DNA from 3 places in the Blastococcus carthaginiensis genome. Region 3 is predicted to be linked to each of the others. Evidence: riboswitches for the same ligand, from Rfam matches in the RefSeq annotation. Region 3 holds a riboswitch; each other region holds the start of a gene.
What was found. Region 3 has a riboswitch for S-adenosylmethionine ahead of QOZ88_RS23165 (putative leader peptide). Riboswitches for the same ligand answer to the same signal wherever they lie in the genome.
Positions count from the first base shown of each region.

Region 1: linked by a shared signal. The riboswitch ahead of thrC (threonine synthase) and the one ahead of QOZ88_RS23165 (putative leader peptide) in region 3 are both predicted to bind S-adenosylmethionine.
Region 2: linked by a shared signal. The riboswitch ahead of QOZ88_RS00585 (bifunctional o-acetylhomoserine/o-acetylserine sulfhydrylase) and the one ahead of QOZ88_RS23165 (putative leader peptide) in region 3 are both predicted to bind S-adenosylmethionine.

Region 1 is NZ_JASNFN010000039.1:19,254-21,507, reverse strand. Features, by position in the region: gene QOZ88_RS21455 (HAD family hydrolase) at 1-806, opposite strand, end outside; SAM riboswitch class I at 865-996, shown strand; gene thrC (threonine synthase) at 1,009-2,254, shown strand, end outside.
Region 2 is NZ_JASNFN010000001.1:127,632-129,885, reverse strand. Features, by position in the region: gene QOZ88_RS00595 (mechanosensitive ion channel family protein) at 1-593, shown strand, start outside; gene QOZ88_RS00590 (hypothetical protein) at 590-1,078, shown strand; SAM riboswitch class IV at 1,168-1,283, shown strand; gene QOZ88_RS00585 (bifunctional o-acetylhomoserine/o-acetylserine sulfhydrylase) at 1,327-2,254, shown strand, end outside.
Region 3 is NZ_JASNFN010000004.1:366,855-369,108, forward strand. Features, by position in the region: gene QOZ88_RS06970 (methionine ABC transporter ATP-binding protein) at 1-986, opposite strand, end outside; gene QOZ88_RS23165 (putative leader peptide) at 1,156-1,230, opposite strand; SAM riboswitch class I at 1,237-1,331, opposite strand; gene QOZ88_RS06975 (DUF3800 domain-containing protein) at 1,824-2,254, opposite strand, start outside.

The sequences.
Region 1 (2,254 bases), on a different contig from region 3:
ACCGCCTGGGCCCAGCCCTCGCCCATGGCGCCGGCGGTGACCGCGGCGTTGGGGACGGCGGCGAGCGCGTCGGCCATGCCGTCGACCGCGGCGCCGTTCGCGGTGATCCACAGCCGGCCCACCGCGGGCGCCATGTCCAGGTCGCTGACGCTGTCCCCGATGGCCACGGCGTCGGCGGGGGAGAGGCCGCGGCGCTCCAGGTCCCAGGCGATCGCCGCGCCCTTGGAGATGCCGCGCGGCATCAGGTGGTAGACCCGCGGCGGGGCGGCATCGTCGGCCAGCCCCATCCACGAGGCGGCGGGGATCGCCCCGTTGTCCTTGAGCGTCAGCCAGCCCGTCCCGCGCTCGGCCAGCCAGGCGTCGACGGCGAGCGGATCCACCCGGCCGCGGAGCAGCGCGTCCGTGGCGTGGGTGGCGTGCCAGGGGGCGTGCCACTCCAGCCGCCCCGGGTGCGCGGCGACCAGGTCCTCGACGACGCCGAGCTCGGCCATGACGTCCATCGGGGTGCGGTCCCCGTACTCCGGGGGCAGCGCGCCGCGCAGCCGGTGCGTGGTGCGCCCCGAGCCCCAGCCGATGGTGGCGCCCAGCTCGGCGATGGCGCCGTCGGCGGCGAAGATGCGCGCGGCCTCCACCACCTGCTCGTAGGTGCGGCCGCTGACCAGCACCAACGCCGCCCCGGCACGGTGCAGGTCCAGCAGCGCGCCGGCCGGCCCGTCGGTCAGCTCCCGCCCCGCCGTGTGCCAGAACGAGCCCCGCGGGCCCACCATCGTGCCGTCGAGGTCGGTGTAGACGACGCGCGCGCTCACCAGGCCATCCTGTCCCGCCGCCGGGCGCCCGCCGCGACTGGGTAGAGTTCACGCCGTTCACTCATCCAGAGGGGCAGAGGGACACGGCCCGATGAAGCCCCGGCAACCGCCGTCCGCGCGTGCTCCGCGCGGCGGGAGGTGCCAATTCCGTCCCGCGCGGCTCGACGGCCCGCAGCGGGGAAGATGAGGAGGTAGTCGTCGCATGACCCTCACCGCACCCGGATCCGTCCAGGCCGACTCCAGCGCCGGCGGCCCCGTGCCCCCGTGTCCCGCCCGCGGGCTGGTCTGCCGCAACTGCGGCGCCACCTTCGGTCTCATCGCCCAGCACGCCTGCGCCGAGTGCTTCGGCCCGCTGGAGGTCGACTACGACCCCGAGCTGATGAAGGCCGTCACCCGCGAGCAGATCGAGGCCGGGCCGCAGAACATCTGGCGGTACGTGGCCCTGCTGCCGGTGGGTCAGGACCAGGCCGACCGCGTCTCGCTCGACCCGGGCATGACCCCGCTGGTCCGCGCCGACCGGCTCGCCGCCGAGCTCGGCCTCACCGGCGGCCTCTGGGTCAAGGACGACTCGGCCAACCCCACCCACTCCTTCAAGGACCGCGTGGTCAGCCTCGCCGCGACCGCCGCCAAGGGCCTGGGCTACACGAAGATCGCCGCCGCCTCCACCGGCAACCTGGCCAACTCGGTCGCCGCGCACGCCGCGCGGGTCGGCCTGCCGTCGTTCGTCTTCATCCCGAGCGACCTGGAGCCGGGGAAGATCGTGCAGTCGGCGGTCTACGGGCAGACGCTGGTCGCCGTCGACGGCTCCTACGACGACGTCAACCGGCTGACCAGCGAGCTCGGCGAGACCGACGAGTTCGAGGACACCGCCTTCGTCAACCAGAACGTCCGGCCCTACTACGCCGAGGGTTCCAAGACGATGGGGTACGAGATCGCCGAGCAGCTCGGCTGGCGCATCCCGGCCCAGGTCGTCATCCCCATGGCGTCCGGGTCGCTGCTGACCAAGGTCGACAAGGCCTTCCGGGAGCTGACCGCGGCCGGCCTCGTCGAGGCCACCGAGTGGACGATCTACGGCGCCCAGTCGGCCGGCTGCGACCCGATCGCCACCGCGTTCGACAACGGTTGGGACGTCGTCAAGCCGGTGAAGCCCACGGGGATCGCGAAGTCGCTGAACATCGGCAACCCGGCCGACGGCCCCTACGCCCTCGACGCGATCCGGCGCACCGGGGGTGCGGTCGCCCGCGTGGGCGACGACGAGATCGTCCAGGGCATCCGCGACCTCGCCCGCACGACCGGCGTGTTCGCCGAGACCGCCGGCGGGGTGACCGTCGCGGTGCTGCGCAAGCTGGTCGAGAGCGGTCGGCTGGACCCGGCGAAGGAGACCGTCGTCCTCAACACGGGGGAGGGGCTGAAGACCCTCGACCCGCTCGAGCCCGTCGTCGGCCCGA
Region 2 (2,254 bases), on a different contig from region 3:
TGCTGGGCGTGGGCCTGGGCTTCGGCGCGCAGCGCATCGTCGGCGACGTGCTGGCCGGCTTCTTCATCATCACCGAGCGCCAGTACGGGTTCGGCGACGTCGTCTCCATCCAGGTGGTCGGCGGCGGCGACCCGGCCAACGGCACGGTCGAGGACGTCACCCTGCGGGTCACCCGCGTGCGCTCCCCCGACGGCGAGGTGGTGACCGTGCCCAACGGCCAGATCGTCAAGGTCGTCAACCTGTCCCGCGACTGGGCGCGCGCCGTCGTCGACGTCCCCGTGCCGACCACCGTGGACGTGACCCGGGCCAACGAGATCCTGCGCGGGGTGGGCCGGGAGGCGTTCCGCGACCCGGCGATGCGGCCGCTGCTGCTCGACCCGCCCACCGTGATGGGCGTCGAGACCCTCGGCCTGGACGAGGTGAACGTCCGGGTGGTCGCCCGCACGCTGCCCGGCAAGCAGTTCGAGGTCGGGCGCGACCTGCGCGCCCGCATCGTCCAGGCCTTCCGCAACCAGGGCATGCAGGTGCCGCAGCCCACGACCGCGGTCATGGCGCAGGACGGCGCGACGGCCGTCCAGGAGGGAGCCCGGTGACCCCGTCCGACGAGCGTCGCGACCCCACCGCCCGGGCCTCCGAGGAGCCCACGGTCAGCACCGCCCCCGCCGCCGCGCCCGGCTCGCCCGCCGACAGCGCGTCGCCGGCGCCGCGGCACGGCTGGTGGGCGGCGATCCCCCGCCGGCTGGGCCGCGCCCGCACCTCCACCGTCGTGCTCGCCGTGCTCTTCGTCGCGGTCTTCGCGCTCTGGCTCAACGTCAAGCCGCCGGTGCCCGGGGCCACCCCGCCGGCCGAGGACACCGGCGTCACCGAGCCCACCGACCCGGCGGGCACCACCGAGCCGACGCAGACGGAGGAGGCGGAGCCGACGGAGGAGCCGGCGACGACGACGCAGCAGTCCGAGCCGACGCCTCGACCGACCACCACCGCCCCCTCCTCGCCGGGCGCCACCACGACGGCACCGGAGACGACCGCCCCCGCGCCGACCGGCGGCGCGGGCGGGGAGACGGCGCCCGGCTCGTAGGCCGCTGGGGCCGGTGTTCCACGTGGGACATCGCTGCGCCGGCCGGGGCGGGTGTGCGGTGCTCTGCGGCGCGTCCTACGATCACGTCGGCTCCTGAGAGGCAGCGCGAAGCACCTGGCTGGCTGCCCGGCAACCTCAACTCCGTCTGAGGTGCTCCAGGGGAAGAGCCGGCCGGCCGGCGTCCCGCCACCGGCAAGGACGGAGTTCCCGTGCGCCGCGGGATCTCCCGCGAGCGAAGGAGACGGCGCATGACCGACCCGCAGAGCTGGAGCTTCGAGACCCGGCAGATCCACGCCGGCACGAGCCCCGACCCCACGACCGGCGCCCGCGCGCTGCCGATCTACGCGACCACCGCCTACCAGTTCCGCGACACCCAGCACGCCGCGGACCTCTTCGCGCTGGCCGAGATGGGCAACATCTACACGCGGATCATGAACCCGACGCAGGACGCGCTCGAGCAGCGCGTGGCGTCGCTGGAGGGCGGCGTCGCCGCGCTCGCCGTCGCCTCCGGCCAGGCCGCGGAGACCCTCGCCATCCTCAACCTCGCCGAGGCCGGCGACCACATCGTGGCCTCCGCGTCGCTGTACGGCGGCACCTACAACCTGCTGCACCACTCGCTGCCGAAGATGGGCATCACCGTCTCCTTCGTCGAGGACCCCGACGACCCGGAGAACTGGCAGTCGCTCGTCCAGGAGAACACCCGCGCGTTCTTCGCCGAGTCGATCGGCAACCCCAAGGGCGACATCCTCGACATCGAGGCCGTCGCCGGGGTCGCCCACCGCAACGGCGTCCCGCTGATCGTCGACAACACCATCGCCACGCCGTACCTGGTGCGGCCCCTGGAGTTCGGCGCCGACGTCGTCGTCCACTCGGCCACCAAGTACCTCGGCGGCCACGGCACGGTCGTCGCCGGGCTGATCGTCGACGGCGGCTCGTTCGACTGGACCGGCGGCCGGCACCCGATGTTCACCACCGCCGACCCCACGTACCACGGTGTCGTCTACGCCGACCTCGGCGCGCCGGCGTTCGCGCTCAAGGCGCGGGTGCAACTGCTGCGCGACCTCGGGCCGGCGGTCTCCCCGTTCAACGCCTTCCTGGTGGTGCAGGGAATCGAGACGCTGTCGCTGCGCATGGAGCGGCACGTGCAGAACGCCCAGCGGGTGGCCGAGTTCCTCG
Region 3 (2,254 bases):
CGCTCGACCAGGATGCCGCCGGCCCGCAACCGGTGCACGGCGTCGTCCAGCCCGGCAACCCCTCCGGTGACCCGCAGGAGCAGCCGGCCGTAGCGGCCACCGGCGACGGTCTCCACCGACCCGCCGGCGATCTCGACGGCCAGGCCCAGCTCGCCGATCAGCGTCTGGAGGACGAGGGTCTCCGGCGTCCGATCGGCGACGGTCACCCGCAGCAGGGCGCCATCGTGCGCGGCACCGGCGTCCGCCACCGGCGCCGGGAGCAGGGCGTCGCCCAGCGGCGAACCCGGCCGGGTCAGGACGTCGGCCAGCCGGCCGCCGTCGACGACCCGCCCCCGGTCCAGCAGCACGGCGCTGTCGCACACGGCCTTGACGACGGACATCTCGTGCGTGATCAGGAGGACCGTGAGGCCGAGCTCGTCCCGCACCCGGCGCAGCAGCTCCAGGACGCCCGTCGTGCTGGCCTGGTCCAGCGCGGAGGTGGCCTCGTCGCAGAGCAGCACCGTCGGCCGGACGGCGAGCGCGCGGGCGATGGCCACGCGCTGCTTCTGGCCACCGGAGAGCTGGGCGGGGCGGGCGCCGGCGCGGTCGCCGAGCCCCACGAGGTCCAGCAGCTCTCCGGCCCGCCGTCTGCGCTCGGCCCGGCCCACGCCGGAGAGCTCCAGCGGGTGCTCCACGTTCCCCGCGGCGGTGCGCGAGTCGAGCAGCTCGAAGTGCTGGAAGACCATGCCGATGGAGCGCCGCGCCTGCCGGACCTGCTCGTCCGGCAGCTCGGTCAGCAGCTGCCCGTCGACGGTCACCGAACCCGACGTGGGCCGCTCCAGCAGGTTGACCAGGCGCACCAGCGTGCTCTTGCCCGAGCCGCTGGGGCCGACGACGCCGGCGAACTCGCCGCGGTCCACCGCCAGGCTGACGCCGTCGACGGCGACGACCTCGCCGGCCTGCCCGCGGGCAGGGAAGACCTTGCGGACGTCCTTCAGTTCGATCACGGGGTGCGGTCCTCGGGGTTGAGCGGGCACGGGCGCGCGGCGACGCCGCCGGGGTTCCCGGCCGAGGGCGTGGTCGCCCGCGGTGCGCGGTGGCTGGGGTGCGCGCCCGCCGTCCGGTGGGGCGGGCGTCGCCAGGAGGCGGGAGGCGGGAGGCGGGAGGCGGGAGGCCTCAGCGGCACATGGCTGTGCCGGTCCGGCACAGGTCGACGTGCCGGCGGGCCCACGAGAGCAGCTCGTACCGCATGGTGTTCCTCCATCGGTCCTGGCAGTAGCACCCGCGCCCGCCGATGCGGGGGGTTGCTGCGACGTCGACGAGCCAGGTCTCTCAGCCGCTCCGGATGGTTGCGGGAGCGAGTCTACGGAGGAGGTCGGGGCCTTTCTCGTCCGCGACCTGCGACGTCACTCACACAGCACACCCGAGCGCGACACCACCACCACGCCGAGCGGCGGCGGGACGGGCGCTGCCCCGGGCGGACCCGGTGGGGCGCCGCCGAGCCGGCCCTCCTGACCGACGGGCGCGCTGCACGCGGGCCCCGGACGCACGAAGGGCCCGGTCTGCCGACCGGGCCCTTCGTGGTGGAGCGGGGTGGGATCTTGGCGAAAAGAGAAATCGCAGGTCAGCATGTCGAATGCGGCATGCGCCACTCGGCTTGCACACGAAATGCCCGAAGTTTGCACACGGCGCTGCCTGGTCGTGGGTTGCCGTCGCCGCTGGCGGCGACTGGACCGTGCGACGCGGTGTTGACCCCTTCTACCGGCCCATCCGGGAGGGGCTCTCCCCAACGCTTACGGTGAGCGCGGGCTAACGACCGGATCGGCGAGTCGCCCTGAACGTGGTCAGCTGGTGCGACTGGTGCAGGGCGGACACGGACACGCCCCGAACTTCGGGGTCACATGGATGACGCCGCTCATTTCATCTCGGTCGTTCGTGTCCACCAGCGGCCACAGCGCCGTCGAGTACGCGTCGTCGGTCGTCGGCTGGTAATGCCGCCACAGCGCGTAGGCAACGAGGTCGGCCGCCTGGATGACCCGGCTGGCTCGGCTGTCGGTGAACACCGGCACCTGGATCAGAGCATCCAAGCGGGCACCGCTGCGCTGCCACACGGCGGCCTGGTCCTGAATCCTGCGCTCGTGCTCGGTCCGGCGGTCATGCAGAACCAACCCGCGCTGCTCAACCGACGCCGCCTTGTTGATGCGACGAAGCATCTCGTCGAACCGGTGGAGCACGTGGTCGTAGGCCTTCGCCTCGGCAGCCTTGACGGGCCCGT